Regions from separate parts of the Cytobacillus sp. QJM3NY_8 genome, predicted to be linked through region 1. Evidence: riboswitches for the same ligand, from Rfam matches in the RefSeq annotation. Region 1 holds a riboswitch; each other region holds the start of a gene.
What was found. A riboswitch is a leader RNA that binds a small molecule or an ion and turns the genes downstream of it on or off. The one in region 1 is predicted to bind cyclic di-AMP.
Positions count from the first base shown of each region.

Region 1 (15,018 bases):
ATTAGTTTTTGGATTAACTGTGTAAGAGGGAGAATTTATGAGATTCCATTGGTTTCTAGTGTTATTTTGCACCTGGGTTATAGTATCTTTTCTATTTCCCGAACCAAGCTGGTGGTCTATCTTCTCATCGGATCGTTCAACGCACGCCCTTTTAATAGAGCAATTTTCTATAGTTAAAGTATTTTTCATTATTACTTTCTTAGGATTAGCTTACCTATTGCATTTTATATTTCAAAAACGCAGGTAAAAGCTTTTCATGCGAGTAAGTGCTGATAAAAAGAATACTTGATGATTTAATATAGGGGGAAACACGATGGGCAGAACAGTTACTTTCTCATTTAGCAGTGCCCGGTATGAGGGGGCTAAGGCGACAGAGACATTCACTTTTGAGAAATTAGGCCTTGAAGCGAGTCTGGATGATATGGCCTTGGAAAAAGAATTAGACGAAATCTTTCATGCTTGGGTTTGGGATAAACTCAATATTTCTTATAGTATAGTAACTGCAAAAGAAAAAGATAGGTTGTGATGATTTCTGGTATATCAGTTATACGATAAAAAGAATTAAGCCCCCATCTTTGTTCTTTCTTGAACTTTGTGTGACGATCGCTAAATTACCACCTGATTTTAGTATCAGGTATTATATTTATCACTATTCAATTAACCCCATTCACACAATAATGGAGAAGAAATAATTCGACGATGAAATGGGGTATTCTTTTGAGATTTCCGCAATTAAGAATTGGTCATATGAAGCCTGAATTTCCAATCATGCAAGGTGGTATGGGCGTAGGTATTTCTTTAAGTGGTCTGTCGTCAGCTGTTGCGAATGCCGGGGGGATTGGAACTATTTCTGGAACAGGAATTAGCATCGAAGATTTAAGATTGCATATAAGAAAGGCTAAGGCATCTATCAAGGGTGAGGGCTATATTGGGGTGAATGTTCTTTTTGCCATGAATGATTTTGCTGAAAAAATGAAAACAGCTATTGAGGAAAAGGTTGATTTCATTATTTCAGGTGCTGGAATATCAAGAGATATGTACAGCTGGGGCAGAGAATCTGGTATACCGGTCATCTCGATTGTGTCATCTGCAAGGCTCGCCAAAATGTCAGAACGGCTTGGTGCTTCTGCCGTTGTTGTAGAGGGCAATGAAGCGGGAGGACATTTAGGGACCAAAAGACCACTATTCAATATTTTACAGGAAGTCGTGGAAGCAGTTAAGATTCCTGTCATTGCTGCTGGAGGAATCATGACAGGAAGAGATATCGCTCATGCCATTCGTATCGGTGCCTCGGGTGTTCAGATGGGAACAAGATTTGTTGCAAGCCGCGAATGTGATGCACCATTATCTTTTAAAGAAAAGTACGTCCGGGCCAAACAGGAAGATATCGTCATGGTGAAAACCACCGTAGGGCTGGAAGGCCGTGCCATTAAGAACCACTTTACAGAGCAGATAGCTGACAATAAAAAGGTGAAAATAAAGAACTGTATCGATTGCCTGAAAAACTGCTCTTATCGCTTTTGTACAATGGATTCCTTGATAACTTCCATGGATGGGGACTGCGAGAATGGCCTTGTATTTGCGGGGGCAAGAGTCCATGAAATTAAAGAAATCCTGCCTGTTCAGACGATCATCAATAACCTTAAAGCTGAATATGAAGCTTTTGTTTAATTTCATAATGGTGCATTTTTAAAGTCTAGCTGCCGTATAGGCGGCTTTTCTGATTAATAGGGGTGTTAGATGTGAAGGAATAAAACATTTAAATATAGAATAATTTTTCTTATGGAATAAGGTGTAAAAATGGATCGGTGAATGGGAGAAGAAATATGGAGAAAAAGGGTCATAATCATGATAAGACAGAGTAATTCTAATTCTTTAATCCTCGTAATCCACGAAATCTATGGAATTAATCAACATATAAAGAGTTTTTGCGAATTATTATCAAAGCAGGGTTTTGATGTGACATGCCCCCATTTATTAGAGCGAGAGATACCTTTTGAATATTCTCATGAGGAAGCCGCTTATCGCCATTTTATGGAATATGCAGGTTTCGACAGAGCTGCCCAAAAAATAAAAGATCTATTATTGGATGTTAAAGATGAATACGAAAAAATATATATCATTGGATTTAGTATAGGTGCAACTGTTGCCTGGCTGTGCAGTGAGGGAGATTGTGTTGATGGTATAGTGGGATACTACGGCTCAAGGATCAGGGACTATTTAGAGTTAACACCCCAGTGTCCCATAATGCTATTCTTTCCACAAGAAGAGCAGTCTTTTAATGTTGATGAGTTACTATTAGCTTTAGAAAAAAAGAAAATTAAAGTACATAAATTTAAAGGGAAACATGGATTCAGTGATCCATATTCCTCCAGATATGATGCAGAATCAGAACAAGAAGCATTTAGCAAAGCCATGGATTTTTTATTGCATATTGATTGAGGTATTATTATGAAGCTAACCGTGAGTGTTATCACCTTGAATTTTAATAAAAGTTTACAAGCCCGTTCAATTTTCTTAATACAAGGATGCTAATTTAGATTTAGCGGGGATAGCATGTGTGGCTATCATTGTATTTGGCGCAGGCGGAGCCAAATGCCTTTTTTGTTTTGCTTATATTCAATTTATAAAATTTACTTTCTATTATTTAGCCTCTATAAAGGATCAAGTGGGAAATGTCCATTATTTTGAGGAGAAAGATCTTAACATCCATTCTTAGCAGTGTGTTATTTGCACTGATTTTTTCAGTGCCAACAGTCTTTGATATGAATGCATTTGTTAATTTATATTATTTAAATCTTATGTTTGTCGCTGCCTATGGAGTAATCACTTCGATGTTCAGTGATTGGTTGAGCAAGAAGATTTTCATTGCAAACACTAATCGTGAAATTGCCTCCTTTTTATTCTATTTGGTTCAGTATTAAAAGAACTTAGTCTTGTTTCTGCTGTCTCTTTTTTCATCATTGACCGTGTACTGACAAAAGCAGAAATAAGGTGGTGGTCAGTAAATACAGCATTATCCGTGATAGTCCTTATATTTATTATTGCTATTAATATTGATTTCCCATAACAAGTCCTAGAGCTGAAAATTCATTGAATTTCAGCTTTTTTTGGTGTGTTAAAGAGGCCATTTAGTTTACTGCCGGGAAAACTTAACTATTTACAAAAAATATCTTGAAATAATATAATGATATAGTGATTTATGCTTAATCTTATTTTAAGAACGGGGGACCCATTATTTACAGCGGAGTTTCCGCTTGGGGTGAATCCTACTATGGAAGGGCTTACTGTTTCCGCAGTCCTAACCCGAAAGCTAACCTCGTCAGCGTTTAAGGAAACATAAGAGAATATGAAATATTGTGAATTGACAAAACCAGCATTTTTGTCGATTTTCTTTTTTATCAGGATCTCATCTTTGTTTCCCTTGCCTGCGCAGCACGTATAAAACTAAACAAGAAGGTAGGGTAATTGATGAAAAAAATCAAATTAAGTTTAGCCACTCAAATTTTCATCGGTCTTATTTTAGGAATCGCTATTGGCGGTATTTTCTATGGAAGTGAAACGGCGCAAAGTGTGCTGCAGCCCTTTGGCGATCTTTTTATCCGCTTAATTAAAATGATTGTTGTTCCTATTGTACTATCAACAATTATTGTTGCCATTGCTGGTGTGGGTGATTTAAAAGCCGTCGGGAAGCTTGGCGGTAAATCATTGACTTACTTTATTGGCATGACTTTGGTTGCTATTGTGGTGGGCCTCATTGCAGGTAATGTTATTCAGCCTGGTGCCGGCCTGAATATGGACAGCCTGCAGCAAAGTGACATTTCGAGCTATGTTGAAACCAATAAAGAGCAGGAAGGCAAGTCGATAGCAGATACATTTTTGCATATCGTACCTACTAATCCTGTACAAGCCATGGTTGAAGGCGATATGCTGGCGATTATCTTCTTTGCTGTTGTATTTGGCCTTGGAATTGCAGCAATTGGGGAAAAGGGAAAACCAGTACTGAGATTTTTCGAAGGCACGGCAAAGGCTATGTTCTATGTGACAAACCTATTTATGAAGTATGCACCAATCGGAGTATTTGCCTTAATTGGTGTAACGATTTCCAAGTATGGTTTTGCCTCATTAATTCCATTGGGCAAGCTGGCGCTTACTGTATATGGAGCCATGATCTTCTTTGTTCTTGTTGTATTGGGGATAATGGCCAAAGTTGTCGGGTTCAGCATCTTTAAATTATTGAAGATGATTAAAGAAGAATTGATTTTGGCATTCTCAACTGCAAGTTCTGAAACAGTGCTTCCGAGAATCATGGACAAAATGGAGAAAGCGGGAAGCCCGAAACATATTTCGTCATTCGTTATTCCGACAGGTTATTCTTTTAACCTGGATGGATCCGTTTTATACCAGGCAATTGCCTCTTTATTTATTGCACAGATGTTTGGCATAGAATTAAGCGTAGGACAGCAAATTACGTTAATGTTAGTACTGATGGTGACATCCAAAGGAATGGCGGGCGTGCCAGGCGTATCCTTTGTCGTGCTGCTGGCTACTTTCAGCACAATTGGATTGCCTGCAGAAGGCCTTGCCTTTATTGCCGGCATCGACCGTATCCTTGATATGGGCCGAACAGCTGTTAACGTGGTGGGGAACTCACTTGCGGCTATTGTTATTGCCAAGTGGGAAGGGCAATTTAACCCTCCAGCAGAAGAAAGATTTGAGCAACAAGCTTCATAATAGATTGGAAAACACTAACAAATGGCAGCATATTTGTTAGTGTTTTTTTTGTATCTTTGTGTTATTCCATAAAGAGAGGATGATGGAGCAGGTTCGGACAGAGAAGCGGGAAACCAACGTGAAGGAGTCCGAAGGTGGAGCAGGCTCGGACAGAAAGGGGAGAAATCAACGTGAGCGAGTCCGAAGGTGGAGGAGGTTCGGACAGAAAGGGAAGAAATCAACGTGAGCGAGTCCGAAGGTGAAGGAGGCTCGGACAGAGAAGCGGGAAACCAACGTGAAGGAGTCCGAAGGTGGAGGAGGTTCGGACAGAAAGGGGAGAAATCAACGTGAGCGAGTCAGAAGGTGAAGGAGGTTCGGACAGAGAAGCGGGAAACCAACGTGAAGGAGTCCGAAGGTGGAGCAGGTTCGGACAGAAAGGGGAGAAATCAACGTGAGTGAGTCCGAAGGTGGAGGAGGTTCGGACAGAAAAGGGAGAAATCAACGTGAGCGAGTCCGAAGGTGGCTTATGAAAAGTTAATGCTGTTCCACTTTTATCAAATAGCCCTTAAGGGTCATAATTATATTATAATAGAGTAAAAACTAGGAGGAGTTAACTTGACAATGGGAAATATGGAGCTGTCACCAGAACAGCGTGAAGAACTGCTGGAAACTCTGAAAGCGCGTTTTGAGAAAAACATGCACCGTCATGAAGGTGTGGAGTGGGCTGATGTACAAGCTAAGCTCGAGGCTAATCCTGAAAAATTGTGGTCACTCAATGAAATGGAAGCAACTGAAGGCGAACCGGATGTTGTACGCCATGATCAAGAGACCGGCGAATACATATTTTATGATTGTTCAGCTGAAAGTCCAAAAGGCAGGAGAAGTGTTTGTTACGATCGTGAAGCGCTGGAGGCACGGAAGAAACACAAGCCGGAAAACAGTGCTATGGATATGGCAGCTGCCATGGGCATTGAGCTTTTAACCGAAGAGCAATACCGGGAGCTTCAGGAGCTTGAACATGTCGATAAGAAAACCTCTAGCTGGGTGCAAACGCCTGAGAATATCAGAAAACTTGGCGGGGCGATCTTTTGTGACCGGCGCTACGACACTGTTTTTGTGTATCACAATGGAGCCGATTCGTACTATGGTGCAAGGGGTTTCCGGGGCTCGCTGAGGGTTTAGATTCATTGCAGAAATTTGGGGGCCTGACTTCCTGAAGACTACAGTTTAATGAACAGGTTTTGTATTTCGCTGCCATTACGGCGGCTTTTTCTTTATATAAAAACTGGCAGTTTAGTTGAATATAGCACCAAATATCTGAATAATACAATATAAAGGAAACCCATTAGAATGGGAGTGTTGTACTTGAAAATACTGGTCACCGGTTCCACAGGCCAACTAGGTTCAGCTTTACTTAATCAACTAAAGGAGTCTGGTTATAAAGTAAAATTAACTTCTAGAAGAAAACCTGATGGAATTGAAGATTTCAAGTGGATTTATAGCGATTTATCGTCAGGTGAAGGGTTAGAAGAAGCAGTAAAAGATGCAGATGTCATCCTTCACGCAGCAACAAGTCCAATGAAGAATTCAAAAAGTGTTGAGGTTTCAGGCTTTAAGGAGCTATTAAAAAAAGCACAGCACGTAAAACATTTTATTTATCCGTCAATTGTTGGGATTGATGAAATACCATTTAACTATTATAAGCTAAAATTAGAAGCAGAAGAATTGCTGAAAAACAGCTCTATCTCTCATACAATTGTACGCGCAACTCAGTTCCACCATTTTATTGATCATTTATTCCTATCCAAATCCTTTCTTAAAAGATATTTTGTCCCGGATAAATTTAAGTGCCAAAGTGTAGATGCGGGTGAATTCGCTGAGCATCTAATAGGTTTAGTGGATAAAGAACCACAAGGAAGAGCGGAGGATTTTGGCGGACCAGATGTAATGACATTAAGAGAAATGGCTGAACTGAAAATCAAACTAAATAATGAACCAAATAAAGTTTTAAGCTTATCTCTAACTGGAAAACTATATAAATCTTTCTGTGATGGGAAAAATACCAATCCTGCTCGAAAAATGGGAAAAATCACTTTCGGTGAATATCTAAGTGAAAAGATAAAGGGGCAGTAGTGCGCTCTTAATGATTGAGGCGTTGATCCAGGAGGGGATTAACGCTATTTTTTTGGAACTGCCTTAATATACAGGTTAATAAGGATCCAGATTAAAAAATACATAATAGAGGTAATAACCTATGATTTATTTTAGATTTTGTTTTTATCAATTCTTTTTATTTTCCACACTCTTTGTTATTAACATCAACTTTGATAAATATATCAGTAAACCATTTACTCGTGTTGATTTAATCGCCATATGTATAAGTTTGCCTATCCTGTTTATTCTTTTTACCGCTGTAAGTAAGTTATATAGACGATTCGAGGTTATTAAATTACGAAATAAAATATTCATTTCAATACCTGTTTTTATCATATCAGTCCTATTTGCAGGGTTTCTGGGACAACTGTTCTTCTAGATGGATTTTTAACATCGAAATCATTTATTTTTAAATAAAATAGACGAATTATTAATTTTGTTAAAGAGAGCTATTTCTGCGACCTGCTTTTTTTAACTAAATAGGCAGATTTGTTGAAAATGTTACAAAGACCGATAAGGGGTTGTTAAAGAGAAAAATCTAATGTTTTTAGTAACGGATCAATTTTTGAGTCAAAGGTGAAAAAGTAAGATTTATTTTCATCATCAAATAAGAGTAAATATGGCTTTTCGTTTTTTGGAATGATAATGATCATTTCATCAATCAAAGCATATATCCATTTGTTTTCTACTCGATGAGACGGCTCTAAGGGGATTTTAATCATGTAGCCTTTGTCTGGAATTGGTTTTAACTTTTTAACAACATTATCAATTTCTTTAATTATTTTTTCAGCTTCGAATTGTATCTTAGGATTTGTTGGGACTGTCTTTGTTATCTCATTTTTTTCAATATCAAGAAGTTCAATATTCGGCCTGGTTTGTGCATTTACTACGATTAGATTCATTAGCAAAAATATGTGAATGAATGAAAGCAATATTTTATGAACCACAAAGTTCACCTCGTTTGTTATTATCACCATCGATTATTAAGTTATGTATGAGCTTGTTGTGCTAATGAAATCTTGGCTGAAGGAGCCAGCTTTTTCTTGATTTAGCTAACGGGTGTGGATTCCTATTCTATAATAATATGAATTTCATTATATTAACGAAAAAAACAGCAATGTTGTATACGGAATTATCTGAGGCGATAGGAGCTGCAGAGGACAGTAATAAGCTGTATTAGCGGGATTCATTTAAGTAAGCACTGCTGGTTCAAAAATATTAAAAGGAAGGCATTGTGCCTTCCTTTTTAGTATGATTCATACTCCTGTCTTGGAAGTATTATAATCCTCTAATGACTTACTTCTGACTGAAACTGTGTGGAAGATTGAATTTCTTTCATAATGGATACTAGCCGGTTTCTTTCAGCTGTTTATTGAATATAGCTGTTGAAGCTTCCGGTAAATAGACCTTATCGCCTTGCAGGCTGATTTTTTCACTGTATTCGCCCAGAGTATCTGACGATAACCAGGGCATTAGCAGTTATAATTAGTTATAATCAGAAATAACAAATTGGGAAGGGAGATTTATAATGAAAAAGCAGTACCTGTTATTTTTTTCATTAATAGTCCTTTTTTTATCATTGGCTGGATGTTCAAATAATGACCAAACTAAAAAATCAGGAGAGGAGAAGCAGGAAGGAACCGAAGAGAAAGTGGAATTGACTATTTCGGCAGCAGCAAGCCTCCAGGATGCCTTAATAGATATTGAAGCAAGCTTCGAAAAAGAACATCCGAATGTACTTGTAAACTTTAACTTTGGAGCATCAGGCTCTCTTCAGCAGCAAATTTCGCAGGGAGCACCTGTTGATCTTTTCTTTTCAGCAGCAGAGGATAAATTTGATAAATTAGTACAGGACGGGCTCATCGAGGAAAAGAATGGGATTGATTTAGTTGGGAATGAACTTGTACTAGTGGTGCCGAAAGATTCAGCATTTGGAATTAAATCATTTAATGATCTTGCTGAAGCAGATAAAGTGTCTATCGGCACTCCAGAATCTGTTCCTGCAGGGAAATATGCGAAGGAGTCTTTAGAAGATACGGGTATTTGGAAAAACATAGAAGAAAAAGTGGTGTATGCCAAAGATGTTCGGCAAGTACTTACATATGTAGAGACAAATAATGTGGATGCTGGAATTGTTTATAAAACGGATGCGTTAGTATCTGAAAAAGTTAACATCGTGGACACGGCAGATGAAAACACTCACGATGCCATTATTTATCCTTTGGGAGTGGTTAAGGATACAAGTCATCCAAAGGAAGCCAATTTATTCTATGATTATCTTCAGAATGAAAAATCAATGAGTATTTTTGAAGAGTATGGGTTTAAAGGCCTTAAATAATTTAAATGGCTGCTGATTTTTGGGCACCAGTTGTTATGAATGTTACCGGAAATATCCCAGGAAAAACACAAACGATCCCAACAGCTATAGTTGTAGCTATTAACTTAGGCAATATGGAGGTGGCCTGGTTATGGGGGCGAGCATGATTGGGATGTCGTTTATCAAGTTAGTTTTAGTCCAGATAATAAAATCTTAAAAATGCTTTTATATTAGCAGGCATCCTTTTGCGGGATGTCTATTTTTATTGGAAGAAGACTGGAATTCGTAAAAAACATCAGGTGACAGTACTAAAAGAGGCAAAAAAAGAGCTGCCAATATTGGCAGCTAAAGCATATAACATATTCAGATTAAAATCTGCGAAGGAGAATTTATGCGGTTATCCCGATATCAAAATGACCATCCTTTGTTAAACGCCAATCGGGTTATTCAACAATCTGTTCCCAACTAATATTGAAAGCAAGCTTCCAAAAAATACGCAGGCAAATAATCGAAACCCCCAAATACAGATAGATTCCATATGGCAATAATGTGCTGGCGAAATGAAGTCCGGCAAATAAGGCTACAATCAGCATTAATCCGAAAATAATGGCACTATTGCCGTTTTGATTGTACTCATCAAAAGACTCCGAAAAGGGAAGAGCTTTCTTTAGGACCATAAAACAAATGACCGCATATAGACAGGCACTGATAAATACAGCGACAAGATCAGGCAGAATTTTTGCCCCGAACAGGAAAAGGAATAGTGCACTCAGAAGCAAGTATACTGGCAAATATAACTTAAAGATAAATGCCTTGATGGTACCGCTGAAAACCGGCTTTAGCTGTTTGAGGGGGGCAACCCGGTAAATAAAGGCACCCTTATATTTCCCTGAATACTTTAGAAGAATCATGATGGTCGGAATGATGATTAAGCTAAAGTAAATCGTTAAATAGGACTTGCTGTCAGATACCTGTACAAAATCTTCTCGAAGAGTATTCATGATAATAATAAACGGAATCACGATAGAAAAACCCAGAGACGGATAGGCTTTTAGCTTAAAATCCCGTTCATTTCTCATCATGCTGCCGGCAAATCTGAACACTGCTCTTTCTTCAGGTGAGCGGCAAATGATGTTGAGAAGGAATTGCCCTACTTTACTTCGTTTCTTTTCTTTGGATTTTCCATGATAAGCAAGCTTTTGCAAGTTTTGCTCGAAGGTGCTGGAAAATTTCATATAAATCCAGATGGACAGGATCGGAACAATGAGTCCTAATGCTGAAAAAATGAGATAAAACGGCTGGAAGGTGCCCTTCATCATCATTTCGATATTTGCCCCAAACCACATTGGAAAGATGAACACCTGCCACCACTTTGGCTGAAGCGAGACCGTTAAGTCAATTAACTCAAAAGAGCGAATAAGCAATTGATAGCCAACCATGATCATAAGGGAAAGCCCAATTTGGACATAGTTGATGATATCTTTTAATTTTTCCCCATCAAAAAATCGCAGGATCGTTAAATAGATCAGTGCGGTTAAACCAACAACCAATAGGTCAATCAGGATGATGTTTACCGCAGCAATAAGGAAAAATAAGAGCCCATTTTTGATAAGTCCCACTATCAAAGGGATTCCAGCAAGCGCAATGGTAAGGAAAGAAAGATAAATCGTAACATGCACCATTTTTGCCGTGCTGATCGTTTTTCGGTCGACTGGCTTTGGAAACAGGATGTTACGATCACGAATATCCAGTAAAACCGAAGAGAAATCGGAAATCATGGAGGTCATAACGAAAAAGGTGAATATCCCATAAAAGAGGCTCATCTGGAATAGGTAATTGTCCCCCATAAGCACAAATGGTATCAAAAACAGCCCAAACAATACATAAATCCATAAAGATTTTATGTACTGATTGTTTTTTTCCTTGTTTTCTTTTTTGGCATTCTGCGAGAAAATGGTGGGCACACGCCGTCCATCCATCGTCAGCTTTACTTGCAGGAGTCTTCTCATTATCTTGTAGTCTACGCCAAAGCCGCTGAAAATCCGCTCAAAACGATCCAATAGTTTAAGAGTGCGATAGTCCTGCATCCCTACATCTCCCTTACTACTGAAACAAATCTGGCACCAAGTTCCTTATGTTCACTGAATCCCGTAAGCTGGTTGAAGATCTGTTCAAGTGAACCTTCCGTATTTTGCTGCCTTAACTCTTCAAAGGTGCCATCAGCAGCAATTCTTCCGTCATGCAGAAGAATAATGCGGCTGCTTATCTTTTCAACCACATCCATAATATGAGAAGAATAAAAGATCGTTTTTCCCTGTTCGGCAAGCTGCGCCATGATTTCTTTGAATATCATAACACTGTTCGCATCCAGACCATTGATGGGTTCATCAAAGAACAGAAGTTCCGGATTATGCAGTAAGCTCGAGATAATGAGGAGCTTTTGACGCATTCCTTTTGAATAGGAGGCTATCCGGGAATGGTAGACTTCCCCTATGCCGAATAGTTCCATCAGGCTTTTTGCCTTATCACTGGCGAGGTCCGTATTAAGGCCATACAATTCGCCAACAAAGGTTAAGTATTCCTGGCCGGTCAAATTATCGTATACTTCAGCGATTTCCGGCACATATCCGATCTTTCTTTTATATTCAATATTCCCATCTGAAATATCCTGGCCAAAGATTTTGACTTGTCCTGAATAATCATCTTCAATGCCAAGCATGATTTTGACAGTGGTGCTTTTCCCAGCGCCGTTCGGGCCAATATACCCGATGATTTCCCCGCTTTTCACCTGAAAAGATACACCATTCAGCACGGACTTCGGACCATAGTTCTTTCTCAAATCACTAATTTCTAAAATAACTTCCTCCATCACCTTAACCTCATTTCAAAATTATTCCATTAATTCTAGTGTAACATTAGAATTGTTGTTGGCTAAAGGGGATTTGGGAATTCTTTTTGGTTTTGTCCTGCTTACTGGAGATGGAATAAAAAGGTTGTTAATCGAATGACCCTTTAAGATAATTAATCTGAAGGGATTTTGGTAATGGAAAATATTTAGGGGGATTAAATGTTGCGGAATCAGCAATGGAGCAAGGTAAAAAAAGATTAGACAGTTTTAAATGTGATTCTCTGAAAGAAAGGCTGCAGTTTACAGTGACCAATTACAGGAGGGCTCACTATCAATTGGGGAGAGCCTTTATTACGGTTGATAAAAAGGAAGTCATCAATATATGTACCATTACTTCTGAGACCGCTCTAAACAGAAGAACTTATGAAATAAAAAGAGAGAAACATATCCCTTATACCGATTGGAGCCAGGAATCAGTGATTTGGGATGAAGCACATGAATGGGTATTAGACGAAGGGATTTTTGCTCAGTATGATTTCTTTGATGCCGTAGAGGAATACTTTCTGCTGCCTATTGAAGAATCAATAAAATCCAACAACATGCTGATTAAAATATTCGCCTTGGTAGATAGGCGGGTGGGGAAAAGGGCTTTAGAAAAAATGAAGCAGTCTATTCTTTGCGAGAAAGAAATCGTCCAGTTCTTTTATCAACTGCGATGTAAAGCTGAAGGTATAAGACTTCATGGTTAATGGAGCAGGAGGTATCCTCGCATGCTAAAAGGGCAGGTTAGTGGAAGCACACCATTCGCTGCTTCCACTATTTAAGTTTACAAATTGTCTTTATGATAGGGCGAATTCATTTCTTCGCTTACCACACTGAAGGTATTCCCATCAGGGTCAAAGAAATCAAACCCTTTCATAATCCCATAATCATGGATGTCTGTTGTTTCCACTCCATTTTGTTTCAACCGATCGTAAGCTTGCTGGATATTATCTACTTCGAAATTATAATATACGTTTTTATTTTTTCCTTTGACAGTAAATTCTGTTGGCTGAGGTTTTTCTGTTTTTATTAAAGCAAGACCTGTGACGTCATTCTCAAAAACATAACCCACACCATGATCAGCCCCATTTTCTTGCCACTCATCTACCTTCGTTAGACCAAGGTTTACTTCATACCATTTTTTAGATCTTTCCAAATCTGTTACCGGAATAAAAACACTGCCTACCTTAAACATGCAAAATCACACTCCTTATTTTTTGTTCCTATACAAACGATTATAATGAAAGAAAAGTTACACAATAATGAAAATTTTTGGGGGGATATAATGATTACAGAATCTTTAACTATTGAGGAGATTTCTTTGAGGCTGTATAAATATTGTTTATCCTTATCATCCTCAGAATGGCTGGCCGAGGATTTAACCCAGGAGACACTGATTAAATTTTTCAAAATAAAAGAAAAAGAGCCAGACCGGGTGATTAACATAACCTTTTTGTACACCATTGCCAAAAATATTTTTATTGATGAAAAGCGCAAGAAAAGTGAAATGCTGATCGATCCTCATGAGTTATTTGAGAAAAGTTGGGATTTTACGGAGTGGGACAGTCTATTAGAAATCTTATATAGTACACTTCCACTCCGTCAGGCTATGCTAATAACGTTAAAAGATGTGTTCCAATATACTTCTGAGGAAATCGCCGCAATGCTGAGAGTCAGTAATGAATCAATTAAAACAGCCCTTCACCGAGCAAGAACTTCATTAAAGAAAAATACTTCTCCAGATGCTAATAAACAGCCATACAATGACAATATAATAAATGAATTTTCATCAGCAGTTAAAAACCATCAGCCTTTAAAGATATTTTACTATTATCGACTGCTGCAAACAGAAAATTTCAAGGTGATGACCAATAGGGAGAAGGGTTTCCATGCCATTTTTATATCAGATCCTGATGGAAATATTCTTCAGATATTTTCAAGAAAGAGTATAGCTATAGGAGTTAAGGGGAGAGAAAAGTGATACCGACATTAGAGACTAGAAGATTAAAGCTGAGAGAAATAGTGAAAGAAGATGCCGAGAGTATATACGCTTGTTTTTCTAATGACAATGTAACTCGTTACTATGGGCAGGAAACATTAGAAAAGAGGGAACAAGCTGAAGCATTTGTTGACTTTTTTGCAAATAGCTACAGGGAGAAAAAAGGAATGCGCTGGGGAATTGAATTAAAAGGAAAGAAAGGAATAATCGGGACTGTTGGCTTCAATGCATTGTCCCATAAACATAAGCGTGCAGAAATAGGATATGAAATACATCCTGAACATTGGAGAAAAGGGTATACTTTCGAAGCTGTGTCGAAAGTTATTCAATATGGATTTCAAGAATTGGATCTTACTCGTATTGGGGCAGTTGTATTTATGGATAATGAGGCATCTAATAAATTGCTGACTAAAGCCGGGTTTCAAAAAGAGGGTATTCTAAGAGGTTATATGCAGCAAAATGGGGAAGCACACGATACCTATGTATATTCTATTCTAAAAGATAATAGGCAGGCTCTACATGATGACTTTATGTGAAAGATTCAAGAGCTGCCAGCCAGTTGTTTTTTTCATTTTACACAAGAGGGGAAAAAGATTTTATAACATTTGAGGTGGCTTATAATGAACACTTACGCAGTTGAGGATTTACCGAGAAATAAAATAACAGAGTTTTTTAAGTTGCAATGGGGAAGCCCAGAAATGGTTACATCCAGTGGAATTTATGATTGTAGTGCATTAGATGGTATTACGGTTGTAAATGAAGAAGACAATATCATTGGCTTAATCACATACATAATTAAAGATAAGGAATGCGAAATTATATCATTAGATAGTATGGAAGAAGGTAAGGGGATAGGTACATCGTTAGTTCAAGAAGTAGAAAATCTTGCAATAAAGAATAATTGCAAAATCCTTAAACTCATAACAACAAACGATAATTTATTAG
Region 1 is NZ_CM149681.1:657,980-672,997, forward strand. Features, by position in the region: gene AC0VZ9_RS03560 (hypothetical protein) at 1-5, shown strand, start outside; gene AC0VZ9_RS03565 (hypothetical protein) at 314-526, shown strand; gene AC0VZ9_RS03570 (NAD(P)H-dependent flavin oxidoreductase) at 700-1,671, shown strand; gene AC0VZ9_RS03575 (dienelactone hydrolase family protein) at 1,813-2,442, shown strand; gene AC0VZ9_RS03580 (hypothetical protein) at 2,676-2,924, shown strand; cyclic di-AMP (ydaO/yuaA leader) riboswitch at 3,194-3,343, shown strand; gene AC0VZ9_RS03585 (cation:dicarboxylate symporter family transporter) at 3,472-4,734, shown strand; gene AC0VZ9_RS03590 (hypothetical protein) at 5,025-5,168, shown strand; gene AC0VZ9_RS03595 (DUF4256 domain-containing protein) at 5,335-5,895, shown strand; gene AC0VZ9_RS03600 (SDR family oxidoreductase) at 6,070-6,846, shown strand; gene AC0VZ9_RS03605 (hypothetical protein) at 7,392-7,814, opposite strand; gene modA (molybdate ABC transporter substrate-binding protein) at 8,396-9,205, shown strand; partial or broken gene AC0VZ9_RS03615 (molybdate ABC transporter permease subunit) at 9,253-9,401, shown strand; gene AC0VZ9_RS03620 (hypothetical protein) at 9,628-11,271, opposite strand; gene AC0VZ9_RS03625 (ABC transporter ATP-binding protein) at 11,274-12,053, opposite strand; partial or broken gene AC0VZ9_RS03630 (SF0329 family protein) at 12,252-12,781, shown strand; gene AC0VZ9_RS03635 (VOC family protein) at 12,859-13,269, opposite strand; gene AC0VZ9_RS03640 (RNA polymerase sigma factor) at 13,360-14,055, shown strand; gene AC0VZ9_RS03645 (GNAT family N-acetyltransferase) at 14,052-14,609, shown strand; gene AC0VZ9_RS03650 (GNAT family N-acetyltransferase) at 14,694-15,018, shown strand, end outside.

Region 2 (11,868 bases), 2.6 Mb from region 1:
AGATTTGAAGCATTCAAGGAAAACAAATCTGCCAGCTCATCCAGTGAAAGGCTATCCTTCATCTTTTGTATTTTATCGACCCGCTCCAGAATTTTCTCCTTTGGGAAAAATGTCTCCTGCCCTGTAAAAGTTGATTTTCTGACAAACCAATCCTCCGGTATCAGGCTTTTCCTTTTCCACCGATAAAGCTGCCCATAAGAAATTCCAGTTAAATCAAGGACTTCTTTTTTTGAAATTAATTCATCGCTCAATTCCAGGTCTCCTTTCCGATGGTATGATTGTAACATAACACTGTTACGTTAAGAATATTGTATTATTCATTTTTTCCCGAGGTTTTTCGACAAAATCCCGATTTTACACCATGAAATCAAACCAGGATGAACTCCCCTTTATAAAACAGTGTTCTATTTAAACAAAAAGACCTGGCTCTCTATAGAACCAGGCTTCTCTTCATTCGTATATTTTTAAAAGGTTATACTGCTTTCCAATATACTGATAATTTTGCCTGCGGTACATTTCCTTTGGAGTATCTTCACCATCTGCAACAAGGATGATGGTTTTATCCTTAAACTGATCCATTACCGATTTCTGCAGGCGCCTGCCGATGCCCTTTTTCTGAAAATCCTCATGGACCATCAATCCATCAATTTCAGCTGTGTATTCCTTGATAATTACATCTACTGATCCGGCAGCTTTCCCTTTATAATATGCAATGAACTGCTTAATCCTTTCATCGTTAAAATTCCTTAAATGCTGATCTTTCTTTTTCTCGGCATAATTAATCCCGTAAACCGAATCCTGCTCATGCTGAAATTCCAGATAATCATTCCATGTTTCATCCGTAACATTTTCGACTGTAATTTCTTCCTTTTCCTGAACTTCAGGAAAATCAGCTGGATGAATCGCAAATAGCTCTAAATAACCAACCGTAAAATCATCATCCTTCTCAAAGCTGGCCAGAAGTTCTCCGGTAAGCTCCTCGTCATCAGGAAAATAAAATCTTTCATGCTTTTGGCCATATTTTTGATGAAAAGTTCTTAAATATTGATGTGCCTCCTCAAACTCTTGAACAGAAGGCATTCTTTTAAAAGCAATAAAGTTGCTGTCATACTGAAGGAGCATGTCAGGGTTATGGTTGTGAATAAAAAGTTCATTTTCCAGTACTGTGTGTCCCGGTTTATGGATATTATTAAAAGTGATTTTTTCCATCGGCTTCTCCTAATATAGCAAACACTTTAGTTTTGCAAAAATTTATATTCTTTATCTGTAATAAGCACATCATGGCAGCGTATTAATTATTCTTTAATTCAAAGGGTACTGCTGTTATCATAAGCACACAGAAAATTCCGGCCATGTTGAGAAATAACCTTGGAAACCTTCTTTTCATACTCTTCCACTTATCAAATTGGAGGAAACTACGGTCATTTTCCGCTTTTGGCACCTGCAGATATATAAGAGACTGCATTTTGAAGATAGCAGTCTCTTTCATCGAATGGATAAAGGATACGGCCGCCGTCTGACCTTTTAAGATCATCTATTATAGCAATTAACCATATTCATTAAAATTACCTCTAATAAATCAGAGATGTTTGAATTATTCTCCGCCGTCATATCATGTATTTTGGGAAATCCTTTTTCTAATCTTTATCAAATATTTCATCAAGTTTGTCTGCATAAAAAGTGATTGCTTTTTTATATTGCAAAACTTCCGGGTCATCAGAAGTTTCGGCCACACACTTTAGGAGCATCTCCATTGCCTCGCTGTGCTGGCCTAAATTATGGAGCGTCATGGAATAAAACACCTGGATTGCACGATTAGCCGGAAACTGGGAGATTCCTTTCTCGAACACCATCTTTGATTTTTCATATTCCCCAAGAGTCCGGTATGTGCTCCCAAGACCCAAAATGGCACCTGGCAGATCAGATTCAGGCAGCCCAAGTTCGATCGCTTTTTCATAATGAGAAACAGCTTTCGATTCCTCCCCTAGAACGTCAAAACTCCAGGCACAATGATAATGAATCACTGGGTTTAAGGGATACTCTTCAGCCAATTTCACAAGCAGAAGGCTGGAATCTTTGTATTTCCCGAGATTGCGAAGTATAATCGCTTTTTCTAAGTCCGTGCTCATATGTACCTCCGATCACCGCTTTCTTTCTATTATATCTAAAAATTGCAAATAATGGGTATGGTAAAGCTTTAACTTTTCTGCAAAAATTAAATTATGTCTCGCTGCACTATTCTTTCACTTCAACCGAAGCTATTTCATCAAACATGACCTTCTCAAGAAACCCATCTTCCAATTCCAGATAAATTTTTCTGCCGATGCCGTCCAGCCTGTTTACCCTCCCTGTATATTCGTGGAATAATCCCTCCCGCCAGACTTTTACTATTAGAAAGAAGGCATATTCCATTGCATAGTGAATTTTGTTTTCATAGTCCTCCAATTCATATTCATCTATAAGCGGCTTGTCTTGTGCCATTTGTTCAGTTTCCAATTTTCTTAGCATCGCCCGGTGTTCCGGCATGAAGTGGGCTGGCTGCCATTTTATTTTCCCTCTGTCTTTTAGCGGCATAGTAAATCCCTCCATTCTTATTATAGAACATTTGTTCTGTTTTTAAACCTGTAAAGCACCAAATCTCAAGCTGGTTCATTTGGATAATAAAAGTACGAGTGGTAAAATAATCTTTAACTCTCTGAAAAGATTGGTGAAACAATGAAGCAGTTTCCTATAAAACACCGGTGGCTCGGACGTTTGCTGGCATCCGATCCCGGGCTTATCCGATTTCAAAAAGCAGGACGGGCCACTTTAAGTTTAATGGCTTCAGTCTTTACGACTTTGTTCATCATGCAATTGGCTGGTGCTGATGCCGCTCTCACTCCGGCGATAGTGTCCGGAATGGCAGGCATGCTTGGCATCATGATTGTCATGGATGACTCCAAAAAAGGTAAAATGCTCACAACTGGCCTGCTTGGACTTTCAGCCATGGCAGGGGTATCGATCGGTTCCCTATTGGCGGAAAGCACGGTCTTTATCGATATTGCAATGGTTCTGTTAATCTTCTTAAGCTTTTATTTGACCCGCTTTGGAGTGCGGTATTTTTCTCTATGCATGATTGCATTCATGACACTTTATTTCGCGTCTATTTTAAAACTATCAGGCAGTCAGCTTCCATCCTTCTACTTCGGCATTTGGATTGGGATCGCGTATGCTTTCCTGTTCAATTTCATCCTTTTTCAGGACACCGCGAAAAACCTGAAAAGAAGCATTCGCTCCTTTCATTTCCAAAGTAATTTTACGTTCAATCTCTTAATTGAGGGGATGCAAGCCAAGGAAATGACTCCTCAGCAGCGGGAGGAATTGGGAAGAAACGTGCTGAAGCTCAGGGATTATGCTGTCATGGTTTCGGAGTATATAAATGATGAAGATGTTCAAAAATTATGGCCTGGGCTGACCTCTACTCAGCTGAGGTTATATATTTTTGATGCAGGTATGCTGATTGAAACACTGACAGACTCAATTAGAAGCTTAAAAAAAGCAAATGCCCTTGAAATTGATGAGCTGAGAAAACTCCTGGTTTGGGTAACCCGTTCTCTTCGCGATGCTGAAGTTCTTGCCCAACAATATGAAGAACAAAATCTGCGTGAAGCAGAGCTTGCTGTACAGGCCCTCCGCCTGCTTATTATTGATTTGTTCAGCCGGGAAGACAAACCTGCAGGATGGCTGTTTCTGATCAGGCGGATCGAGTCCATTGCGAACCATGTCATCGAGGGCGGCATAACCATACAGCAGGCACTTCATAAAATGAAAGACAATGAGATTAAATTATCTGAAGAGGCAGCTGAAGGCGAAAGTGAAGATGAACCATCTGAAGAAGATAAGGGCATCAAACCTTCCACCAAAAAAGCTTTTCAGGCATTGACTGCTGCAATCATTTCCATCATTGCCGGCCAGATTCTTTCGCCTGACCAGCCTTATTGGGTTCTTTTAACAGCTTTTATTGTTTTGCTCGGTACCGAATCGATCGGGCGCATTTATACGAAAGGTTTTCAGCGGTCGGTTGGAACAATTATTGGAGCAGTAATTGGATTTACACTTGCAAGAGTGGTCAGCGGCCATTCCGTCCTGGAAATAACGCTGATTTTTGCAGCGGTTTTTTTCGCCTTTTATTTGTTTGAGGTCTCCTATACGTTAATGAGCATGTTTATAACGATGCTGGTTGCTTTTATGTATGACCTTTTACTTGGAGGAATTACATTTTCCCTTATCAGTGCAAGGGTAATCGATACAATTGCCGGTGCCGGCATTGCATTCGGAGTTTCCTTATTTATTTTCCCAAAGAAAACGAAGGAAAAAGTGGCGGATACCTTAAATGACTACTTACAAGAACTGAAACCGTATGTCACTGAGTATGTGAGAAGCTTCCGGGAAGATGTGAACGTTAAGGAGCTTTCAGGCAAAGGCTTCTTATTGGATCAAAAACTTAAAACCATAAACGTTGAAGCACAATCTCTGATAAAAAAACCCGGATCCCCGCGCCATGCTGACGTTAACAGATGGATTACACTATTTTCAGCCATCAACTATTATGCAAGACACCTTGTGGCTTCCTCCTACCGAAAAGGATTCGACTATCCCGATGAGCTGGTCGATGTTTTCATAAGGATTGAAGAAAAGCTTGAATTAAATATTGAGACATTAATGGATTTGATTAAAGATAGCGGAGACGGCATGCTTGTGTATAGTCTTGAAAATGAAAGGGAACAAATTGAACGATTGGCACCAGCAAGGCAGCAATCCCAGCGTGATTTGATTCATCACCTTTATTTCGTCTGGAGAATCAATAAAGCGATTATGGAATTGGCAGAAGATCTTGGTGCAGGGAAGGAGCAATAATCCTCCTTCTCTTTTATATGAATAGGGAGATGCTATTTCAGGATCAATACTAGATTAATTTGCACATTCACATTCTCAATGTACATCAAAAAAAAGAGTATGAAAAAAGGAATCGGATTGCTCCGATTCCTTTTATTTCTTTACTTCTTCTTTCAATTTTATCAATAATTCATCCGAATTCTCCGCTGCAATCAGCTTCCCGTCCACCAGGGCATAAGGTGATTGCCTGCATTCTTTGCATCTGCTCTGGCATTCGTATTCTTTATAGTTAATATTCTTCTGGCTCAGAAATTGATTAAATGCAGCCAAACTCTCTTCTTTTAAAAATTCATCCAGATTCCGCTGACAAAATTCAATCGAAGCCGTTTTTTGCTTTGAGAATAGTTTGTTGATGAGTTTCACCTGATCAAACTTCCTTCTGATTATTCTTTAAAAACTCTAATGGCAATATATATTGCTTTCCCTAATCCATTTGGTAGCAGCCCATTTTTCTCCCTTTCTTACAGGCACACTGCTATGGACTGACAATCGGTCCAGCTGACCCTGAGCATTGCCATAATGGAAGTAAATGGCCGCTCCCTTTTTGGGAACAAATGAAAGTCCAGCTTTAGAAAAGACCGTTTCACCGCCATCCTCCACATCATTCAAATAGATGAGGAACGTTCCAACCCTCTGTCCGCCTTTGCTGGCATCCGCCATGTGGGGGGGAAAGAAATCAAAGTGAGGCTTATATTCTTCACCCAATCCATAGTTTAAGATCTGAAGGCCTTCACCATTTTCTGCAGGATAACCGGTCAATTCAGCAATCCTCGTTTCGATTCTTTCGACCAGTTCATTTTCTTTAAGCCGGAAAGCCATGCTCTTGCTTGTCCTTCCTGAACCCGCCCGTTCTTCTCCAGAACCCCTATCCACCACCAGGGATGGCTGCAGCCGGCTCCTTGAAAGACTGATAAGCTCATCACATTCTTCTGAGCTGAGCACCTGATCCAAATGGAGCACAAATGGCTTTTCATTTCTGGAAAGCACTTTTACGTCCTTATCACTCGTATGAAGGATATTCCCCTTCCTGCCTATTTCGGGGACTTCATAAGTATATCGAATCTGCTGCCCTTCTGTCGTCTTAATTGCTTCATTTCCAACAATTTTAAATAAAGTCTCATATGCAAACCGGTTATCGAAACCCTTCTTAATCAAAGCGTTCGCAAGCGCAATCGGACTCACATCACTTTTTAGCGCACCCACAATCCAATCCTTTAGTTCATCTGATATCTGCATAATCTTCGTCATCATCTTCCCCCTGTATGACTCAATGAAAACATCCGTTAGCCAGATATAGAAATATATGTATTTTATTATACTATTATTAATGAATGAACTGAATCGATTTACCTGGTAACTCAGATAGTTCAAATTTGCATCATATAAACTGATTCTCTTTAGAGTGCCGTTTTAAATTCTTATAGATTCATGGCAACAGTTTTCTCGGCGCTGCTCCCATTTTCGGCTTCATGACTGCCTCATGGCGACCGTTTTCTTACCGCTCTCTCTTTTTCGGCTTCATGACTGCCTCATGGCGATCGTTTTCTTCTCGCTCCACGACTTTTCGGCTTCATGAAGCTTTCATGGCGACTGTTTTCTTCTCGCTTCACGACTTTTCGGCTTCATGGAGCCTTCATGGCGACTGTTTTCTCAGCGCTGATCACTTTTTCGGCTTCATGACTGCCTCATGGCAACGATTTTCTTATCGCTTCACGACTTTTCGGCTTCATGGAGCCTTCATGGTGACTGTTTTCTTAGCGCTGCCCCCATTTTCGGCTTCATGACTGCCTCATGGCGACCGTTTTCTTACCGCTGCTCTCTTTTTCGGCTTCATGACTGCCTCATGGCGATCGTTTTCTTCTCGCTCCACGACTTTTCGGCTTCATGAAGCTTTCATGGCGACTGTTTTCTTCTCGCTTCACGACTTTTCGGCTTCATGGAGCCTTCATGGCGACTGTTTTCTCAGCGCTGTTCTCATTTTGGGCTTCATGACCTTCACAAAAAAACAGGATAGAAGCATCCCACTCTATCCTGCACCGCTAATTACCCTCCATATTTCTTCTCATTTTCATTAAAACATCGTCAACAATTCTCAGCTCTTCCTTCGTAATACCCGATGTGACGATTGAGTGAAACTCCTCTGTGATGGGATATACATGTTCACTGAGATTTTTGCCGTTTTCGGTTAGATAAACATTCAGAGATCTGCTGTCCTCTTTATTCATGCTTTTTTTGATAAAGCCTTTCTTTTCAAGACTGCTCAGCATTCTGGCAATGTTAGATTTATCTTTATCCAGCCGCCTGGCGATTTCATTTTGGCTTAATCCGTCTTCTTCCCAGAGAAGCATTAGAATCAGGTTCTGCTCCGGGGCAATATTTAAGTGGGCTAATTTAGTCTTAATATAGCTTGTTAAGGTCAGGTCTATTTGATGGATCTTAATGCTTATATAGTCATTAAATCTGGTTTTCATTTAAAATCCCCTATCCTATTTATGGTGGAAAATTTTATTGAAACTAAATTATTCTGTCCTATACACCAGATAACTTTCCTTCACTTATCCAATCATGATTTTCTCTTCTGCAAATTTATATTTGGCCTTTCCTTTTCTTCGGGCAAGTGCAAAAGCGATTGTGATTGGCCCTACTCTTCCTGCAAACATCATAAATGCAATTACCCCTTTTCCTGTTGCACTTAATTCAGGTGTGAGCCCCATCGACATGCCTACCGTGCCAAAAGCGGATATCACCTCGAATAAAAGGACGTTCAATGGAGCATTTTCTGTTATGGATAAAATAAATAAGATAAAGAAGATGAATCCTATTGAATAGACGGTTATTGTAAAAGCTCTGACAATAAGATCCTTTGGAATTCGCCTTCCCATAAGGCTCACTTCATCTTCTTCCTTTATCAGCGCTCTGACTGCAAGAAAAATCAAGACAAAGGTAGTGACTTTAATGCCGCCGGCGGTACCTCCTGATCCCCCTCCAATGAACATGAGCAGCATTGTTACCAGCTGCGAACCTAAAGTTAATTCGCCAGTATTCAAAGAATTAAATCCAGCCGTTCTCGGGACCACACCATGAAAAAAAGCCCCCAATAGTTTATCTTTTAAAGGCAAATTGGCAAGTGTCCCAGGATTATCATATTCAAGCGCAAAGATAAATACTGTTCCGAGAATGTTAAGGATCAGCGTCATCAGGAGGACCAATTTTGTATGCAAAGAGAGCTTTTTCAAACTCTTGTTTCTTTTTACATCAAGTACAACGATATAGCCGATACCTCCGATTATTAACAGGAAGCTGAGTGTCATGATGACAGTAAAATCACCAGCATATTCAGTAACGCTCCTGAATTGGCCCATTATATCGAATCCGGCATTATTAAAGGCAGAAACCGAATGGAAAATGCCATAATACAATGAGCGGGGGAAGCCAAAATCGGACGACCAGCGAATGGCCAATATCAATGCACCGATCATTTCAGCGATTAATGTAAAGCCGACAACGAATTTAACCAGCCTGACCATCCCTTCAATCGAAAGCTGATTTAAAGATTCCTGGATCATCAGCCTTCCTTTCAAACCAATGTTCTTTCCAAGCATGATAGCAATGAGAACCCCAAATGTCATAAATCCAAGGCCGCCAATTTGTATGAGGACCATCAGTACAATCTGGCCAAAAACAGTAAATGTGGTTTGGGTATCCACTACCACGAGACCTGTTACACATACAGCAGAAGTCGCCTCAAAAAGTGCATCGATAAACGATAAATGATGTCTGTCTTTCGTAGCAAAAGGCAGCATCAGCAGCAGTGTGCCTACACCAATTAAGATTAAGAAACCGACCGAAAGCATTTGTGCCGGATTCATTTTTATCCAGTTATAGGAACGTCCCATTCTCCTCATTCTTTTATGCTCCTTATACATATAGGGCTAACCCCTTGTATTGGTATTTTTTTATCGGCAAGGCTTATACTCCATGCCTCTCAAATCTGCCAATCCCTTTATTGTGTCCCATTACAATCAGGACGTCGCCCTTTAAAATAACCTCTTCAGCTGACGGAGTAACGATTATTTCCTTCCCGCGCTGAATCCCCACAATATTACAGCCATACTTAGCCCTAATATTCAATTCAGAAAGGGATTTTCCGGCAATTTTATCTGTAGCCACAATCTCAACCATACTGTAATCTTCAGACAGCTCAATATAATCAATCATTTTTTCCGAAACAATATGGTGGGCAATCCGCTTAGCCATATCCCGCTCCGGGTGGATAACACGATCAACGCCAATTTTTTCGAGCACCCTGGCATGATACTCATTATGTGCCTTTGCCCACACCTTTGGAATCCCCATTTCTTTTAATAACAAGGATGTCAATATACTGGACTCAATGTTTTCACCAAATGAAACAAATGCATGATCGATATTTTTTATCCCTGATTGCTTTATGGCAGCTTCATCAATGCCATTGATTTGAACTGCATATGTCACAAACTGTGCGTATTGATTTACTTTCTCCTGGTCTACATCAATTGCGAGCACTTCCACTCCCAATTCATGAAATTCCTTTACGAGACTTCCGCCAAAGCGGCCTAAACCAAATACTGCATACTGTTTTTTCATTGAAGAAATTCCCTTCTTTTTGAAAATGAACACAAAAAAACCACTCTTAAAAAAAGAATGGCCAATGGTTTCCATCAACCCTTCCCTCGATTCGGCTTACGGAGTTAGCTGTCGGATTAGGGATTGAGAGTATCCCTTCTTAGCCTTAATATGCTAAGATTCACCCCAAGATAAACCAGGTTTATCAAAATTGGTTCCCCCGCTCATAATGATTCAGCAAAAAGGTTACTATGAAATTAATAAATATAAATTACTCCCATGGAAATCTCTTGTCAATCTTTTTTTCAAAGTAAGTAAAATAAAAAGCACTTCCCAGTAACGGAAAGTGCTTTCCTGAAGATTATTCCCAAATTGCTGATGCCCACTCGGGATGATCTATAAATGGATTGCGGTTATGCTGGTAATCAGAATAGATGATTTCGTTTCTTCTCCGCTCGTTATCGTCTACCGGATCTTCCTTATGCCACTCAAGCAGGACAGACATTTTGCCATGATAAGGAGCAGAGCCATTATTGACCTGATTGTTTAGCTCCAGATCCACTTCTCCGCTGTCTCCTTCATAACGGACAGCCATATAAAAAAGCATCCTCGCAACATCGCCTTTTACTGTATCCCTGGGTTCCCAGGAATCTGAATCATAGTAGTTTCCCAGTGCCTCTGAATGCTGGGTGCCCCCATCGTCAAAGTCAAGATTCCCTCTCGAGCTATTTACTGAAGCATCTGTTGGCCGCAAATGATGCAAGTCTGTTCCCGGACCCATAGCTGTTCCAAAGTCCCCGTGAGATTTTGCCCAAACATGCTCCCTGTTCCAATCATTGACGCCAGAACCATTGGTGAATTTCCCCTGAGAGCGGCCAGTATACAAAAGAATGACGTTATTGGGATTGGCAGGATCTTCATCTGTCTCGCGCAGTGCTTCCCATACATTCGAATAGGAAATTTCCGTGTGATCATCAATGATAGTATGGAGGGCTGTTTTTAAAGCCTCCCCTGTTTTTCCGCTTGCAGCATCATAATATCCTCCTGGTTCAGGGCCGGGGTTGGCTGTTCCATCACCAGCTTGTTCGAAGGCCGTCCCATCTTTTAGCCCGGGATGAGAAAAATAGGCGGTAAGCGTTCCGGTTACCTTAATTTTTTCTCCAATCAAAGATGGATTGGATTTTAAGCCGAAAGCAGAGCGAAACGTGGAAGGAATTTGAACATAAAGCATCTTAGCTGTGCTGGTCTCTGATGGACTATCCGCCAGGGCCAAAGCATAGTCATTTGGAAACTGGCTTGAAATAACCGTATTTGCCGCAGTCGGCTGTCCAACCACATAGCCTTGAACAGTTTTGGAAGAGTTGTTTTGAGTATTGATTCCCTGTGAAACGGAATAAGGTGATGTCCAGGAGCCATCCCCGGCAGCTGCCCTAGTTATAGAATTTTGAATGGGCTGCATCACGATCAGAATGACAGTAACCAGAATAAAAGTTAACAGCAGGCCTTTTTTCTTACGATTCAGCATTCATTCGCCTCCATATTTTTTTGAATGGACTTAAATAATCAGAAAAGTCACAATTCCACACAAGTATAAATGAACACCTTCGGCCATATCATGAGGTTTTGGTCCCAAAAGTTTACTTTTCACACAGAATTTACAAACTTAACTTTGATGCAATTTTTTTAAAGTGCTTACTTTTTTAAAATGCCCAGATACTCAATCCAAGGACCAACATCAGTTCTGTATCTATTTGCCAATACTCGAGAAATCTGTGAAATATGCGTAAGGTCATGCACAGCCCAAGTGGAAATCAATTCCCTGACTCTGACTGGTCCAAATGCTGGATGAAGCCCTGTCTTTTCGAAATGAATTTCCAGATCAGTTATACCCCTAAGCATGGCCAAATTTTTCATTCTAAGGGTCTTAAAGACTTCAAGCTTTTCTTCAAGTGATAGACTCTCTGACACATTTAAATGAGCAAAGCGGTCAAATGGGGGGAAGGGCTTGCTTTCCCCTTCCTGCAGAATAAATTTCAGCCGTGGAATCCAATTTTTCTCCTCGCCATCAATCAAATGATCAACCACTTCGGCAGCATTCCACGTGCCTTCCCCTTCATTGCCATTAAGCCATTCCGAAGATAGACCGCTTAGTAATGCATCCAGCGTATGGGGTGTACGTTCAAGAATCTCAATAGCTTCTCTTAAATTAAAATTCATATAACCGCTCCTTTATAAACAGACCCGATTAGATACAAAAAATAAGCACCTGTACTTAGCTCATCTAAAAGTCCTTTTCAATTTCTTTCATTACAGTAAATGGCCCATATG
Region 2 is NZ_CM149681.1:3,393,180-3,405,047, forward strand. Features, by position in the region: gene AC0VZ9_RS17420 (YhbD family protein) at 1-251, opposite strand, end outside; gene AC0VZ9_RS17425 (GNAT family N-acetyltransferase) at 451-1,209, opposite strand; gene AC0VZ9_RS17430 (tetratricopeptide repeat protein) at 1,638-2,129, opposite strand; gene AC0VZ9_RS17435 (YolD-like family protein) at 2,236-2,574, opposite strand; gene AC0VZ9_RS17440 (FUSC family protein) at 2,716-4,896, shown strand; gene AC0VZ9_RS17445 (DUF1450 domain-containing protein) at 5,029-5,298, opposite strand; gene AC0VZ9_RS17450 (2OG-Fe(II) oxygenase) at 5,335-6,186, opposite strand; gene AC0VZ9_RS17455 (MarR family winged helix-turn-helix transcriptional regulator) at 6,975-7,406, opposite strand; gene AC0VZ9_RS17460 (TrkH family potassium uptake protein) at 7,491-8,840, opposite strand; gene AC0VZ9_RS17465 (potassium channel family protein) at 8,905-9,561, opposite strand; cyclic di-AMP (ydaO/yuaA leader) riboswitch at 9,640-9,790, opposite strand; gene AC0VZ9_RS17470 (endonuclease) at 9,902-11,065, opposite strand; gene AC0VZ9_RS17475 (DinB family protein) at 11,233-11,757, opposite strand; gene AC0VZ9_RS17480 (serine hydrolase domain-containing protein) at 11,822-11,868, opposite strand, start outside.
Region 2: another riboswitch for cyclic di-AMP. It lies ahead of AC0VZ9_RS17465 (potassium channel family protein); the one in region 1 lies ahead of AC0VZ9_RS03585 (cation:dicarboxylate symporter family transporter).

Region 3 (4,318 bases), 2.6 Mb from region 1:
CTCCTCAAAATCATCCATAATTGACTCATCAAAATAGTCGGGCACTCCGGATGTATGGGTTAACAGGTGATGAATGGTAATTGTCTCATCAAATAAGGGAAAAACATCCTCCAATACATCATTAAGTCTTGTTTCGAATGATATGAATCCATTCTCGGCCAATTGACAAATGCCAACCGCCGTAAAAATCTTACACCCGGAGGCGATGCCAAACCTGGTACCCGGATTATTTGGGGTTTCATTTGCTCGATCAGCATCCCCCTCTGCTAATTGAAGGATCAATTCCTCCTTTTCTTTAACAAGTACGACACCGGAAAAACCAACATTTTTAATTACAGAACTTAACCTTTTATCATAATCCCTAATTAACATGAGTACTCCCCTTTAAGTAATATTCCAATGACCTAAAGCAATTGCGGGACAGTAATAGCAGTCTCTATAAAAGCATATAACGGATTTTAGAGAGGGTGATTCCTCCAAATGAAAGAGTCGCTTAATCTTTTAGTATTTTATAAATATTTTTCAAAAGCAGTAATAGTCAGTGATTCATTTATTTCTATTTTCTTCAGCTCTTTAAAACTATTCTTTAAATAAAAAGCGACAGCAGGGGTATTCTTAGAGCCTGTTGTGACAATCATTTTTTCATTCATCGGCCTCAGTTCAATGAAGTTCAGCAGCTTTTGTGCAATTCCCTTTCTAAAATGTTCAGGATGCACAATCAGTCTATGAATATCTAAAACATTATTTTCCTCTTTAAAAGAAATCACACCGCATAATTTTTCACCTATAAAATACCCAAGGAAGGTTTCTCCGGTTATTCGCAAGTCATCAGCCGTATCCTTCAAAGGCGGTAAATCAGGACATCCAATGATTTCAGCCTCAATTTTATACGCAGGAAGCTGGACACTTAGAACTTGCACAGCAGCTTTTCGATCTTTAATATCAATTTCCCTAATCATTATGGTCCCTCTTTTTATATTAGTTTTAAAATAAACTTCTCTATCAAGGATAAATTCCCTCCTTTTTGGACGAATGAAGACCTTCCAATTTAAAATTTAACTAGGGGTGAATAGGATGAATTTAAAATATGAAGTGATAACAGAAGAGAAAATCAGACTTTGCCGGGATTTATGCAATAAGCTGATGGCTTTTCAGAAATCTAAGGCACATATAACACCTGAGCGTTTTGACAGCATGAATTTTGAAACTAGAATGATTCCATCCGTAAAATCAGCTTTACATAATTATATTGAGATCGTTAAGGACGATGAAGAAATCGTGGGCTATGTCTATTCCAATGTTTCTCCTAAGGAAGCCTGCTCCAATGATTTCGCCTTTTTTTTTGATCTGACTTCAGTCGGGAAAAGCCATGTTGGCTGCTTATCTCAATTCTTTATAAAAATGCTACAGACCATATGGAATTGGATCAGTTCTTTTTAACATGCCGATGGAATGGTTAATCCAATTTAAAGATGTGGAAGATTATTTTATCTATGTATCAAATAGGAATACAGAGGCTCTTGAATTTTATACTCTCAAAGGGGTTACTGTTAGTCATGAGATTCTCGACGGCTTTATTACAGTTCCCACGCAGATAAGAAAGGCCATTCCCCCTGGAACAGACAACAGGCAAAACTTTCCCAGTAATCAATAAGCTGCCGGACCAATTGGATAAATGCAGAAGCGACAATAATTCAGCGGATATCTTACCTGAATTTTTTCAGGCATATTATCATCAGCAATACCCCCAAAGCCAATATACTCATAATCCAAAAAAATAATGGTGGACATTGTCATAAATCTTGTTATAATTCTAAAAGAAATTACTTTGAAAAGGGTGCTTTATGGGAAATACATGCAGATATGTTGTAAGTGCCACTGGGAAAAACGGCGAGACTTATTATACGCAATGCAAGGACAAAGAAGAGTTAAAAGAGTGGCTGGCCGAACATGAAGACAAGCTGAATAAGAAGGAATTGAAAGTGAAAGACAAAAAAAGACATCCTCTTTTAAGCTGGCTTAACTTCTAATCTTATTGCTAAAAAACCAAATTGACCTTTCCTATTAAATTACTATTTGAATTATAGTAACCTTAGTAAACCTAGATAAGAAAATCGTATGATTTACAACTTTTATGATTATTGTTAATATATTAAAAAAACATTAATAATTTTCGCTTAATCTTAATTGAGCGGGGGAACCAACTGTACTTTTTTAATAAAAGTACCTGGGGTGAATCCTTTTATAGGTAGGGTACTCTCAAGACCCGAACCCGACAGCTAACCTCGTAAGCGTGTTGAGAGGGAACACTGCATAAATGCACAGTGGTTATTACCTCTGTGTTTTTTTGTTGCCTTTTTTAGTTAGGTTTATGTTTTTTGGGGGTATTATAGGAAAGGCAAAATATTTTTTGTGTCCATTTTACATTTTTTTACATCTTTTATTTCATTGGAGGAACGTGTATGAAATTATCTACTAAAATTATTCTTGCTTTGATCGCGGGGGGAATCACAGGGCTGTTGATTAATTTATTTGCACCTGGCATTTTCCCCGAGCTTGACAAGTTTTTGTTTACTCCGCTGGGAAAAATCTTTTTAAATCTCATCAATATGCTGGTTGTTCCGATCGTCTTCTTTTCCATCACTCTTGGAACAGCAGGCCTCGGTGATCCTAAGAAGTTGGGAAGAATTGGGATTAAGACAATCTCCTACTTCCTGGTTACCACCAGCATTGCAATCGTCATAGGTCTTGCTTTGGCAGCTGTTTTCCAGCCAGGAAACGTTGGTGAATTTGACGTCACAAACGTGGAGTACGAATCGAAGGAAGCTCCTCCTGTCTCAGAGACACTATTAAATATTATTCCAACCAATCCGGTAAAAGCCTTCACGGAAGGCAATATGCTTCAGATTATCACTTTTTCTATTTTTGTCGGATTTGCATTAACCATGCTCGGCAATAAAACAAAAGGCATATTAAACCTTATTGAACAAGGCAATAACATGATGATGTACCTTGTTAACCTGGTTATGAGATTTGCTCCTTATGGAACATTTGGACTTATCGTTTCTGCTGTAGGAAGTCAGGGTCTAAGTGCCATTAAAGCTATGGGACTTTATATGATCGTAGTTCTTCTTGCGTTATTTATACATGCGATTTTAACCTATGGAGGTTCAATTGCTTTACTCGCAAAGAAAAACCCGCTATGGTTCTTTAAAGGCTTTGCGCCGGCCATGGGTGTTGCTTTCAGTACATCAAGCAGTAATGCGACTCTGCCGATTTCCATGAATACGGCCCAAAAAAATCTGAAAGTTCCTGAATCAATCAGCAGCTTTGTTCAGCCTCTCGGTGCAACCATCAACATGGATGGAACAGCCATCATGCAGGGAGTTGCAACTATTTTCATTGCCCAAGTATATAATGTTGATTTAACATTGACACAGCTAATCACGGTTGTCCTTACTGCCGTTCTTGCCAGCGTTGGTACAGCTGGTGTGCCTGGTGTCGGTTTGATTATGCTAGCGATGGTTCTTAACTCTGTCAATCTTCCTGTTGAAGGTATCGCATTAATCATTGGGATTGACCGTCTGCTTGATATGACGAGAACAGCAGTTAATATTACAGGTGATGCTGCATGTGCAGTAATTGTAGCGGAAACAGAAGCAAAGAAAGAGGCCGTTAAAGCCTGAATGCAAAATAGCACCGGTTATCTGGTGTTATTTTTTGTGGAAATTTCCTCCTCCCTGCTTGTTTCATTATTCAAATTCATTGATTTTCTATTATTTTTTAGTATAATTAGATTCATAACCATCACGTAACAGTTTGGAGGAATCCTCATGGGGCTGAGAAGTTAAGAATAGGAGAATTGGCTGAAAAAGCAAAGGTTACTAAGAGAACGATTGATTACTATACTTCACTCGGACTGCTAAAAGCAGAACGTTCCCCTTCAAATTATCGCTATTATGATTATTCCGCCATCGAACGTATTGCTTTTATCGAAAAATGTAAAGCGGATGGTTTGTCGCTGGAGGAAATAAAGAAAAAAGTTATCGGCCGATTTTCTGAAGAGGTAGATGTTCTTGAACTAAGGCTCAAAATTCAGGATCTGGAGGAAGATGTGACAAAAGCACTTTCACAGCTTAAAAAATCTGATCCCGAAAAATACGAATATGTCAAAAAGAATATTTCACATGAAAGCTTATCATTAATTCAAACATTGCTTTTATTGCTCAACTGATATCCTGTGCCAAAACGTTTTTTTAGGTTTTTGGAGCATTATGGATATCTATTTGGGCACAATTTAAGTAGTGAACTTTATAAG
Region 3 is NZ_CM149681.1:3,405,649-3,409,966, forward strand. Features, by position in the region: gene AC0VZ9_RS17480 (serine hydrolase domain-containing protein) at 1-372, opposite strand, end outside; gene AC0VZ9_RS17485 (GNAT family N-acetyltransferase) at 510-959, opposite strand; gene AC0VZ9_RS17490 (hypothetical protein) at 1,075-1,440, shown strand; gene AC0VZ9_RS17495 (hypothetical protein) at 1,845-2,030, shown strand; cyclic di-AMP (ydaO/yuaA leader) riboswitch at 2,165-2,310, shown strand; gene AC0VZ9_RS17500 (dicarboxylate/amino acid:cation symporter) at 2,463-3,686, shown strand; gene AC0VZ9_RS17505 (MerR family transcriptional regulator) at 3,863-4,234, shown strand.
Region 3: another riboswitch for cyclic di-AMP. It lies ahead of AC0VZ9_RS17500 (dicarboxylate/amino acid:cation symporter); the one in region 1 lies ahead of AC0VZ9_RS03585 (cation:dicarboxylate symporter family transporter).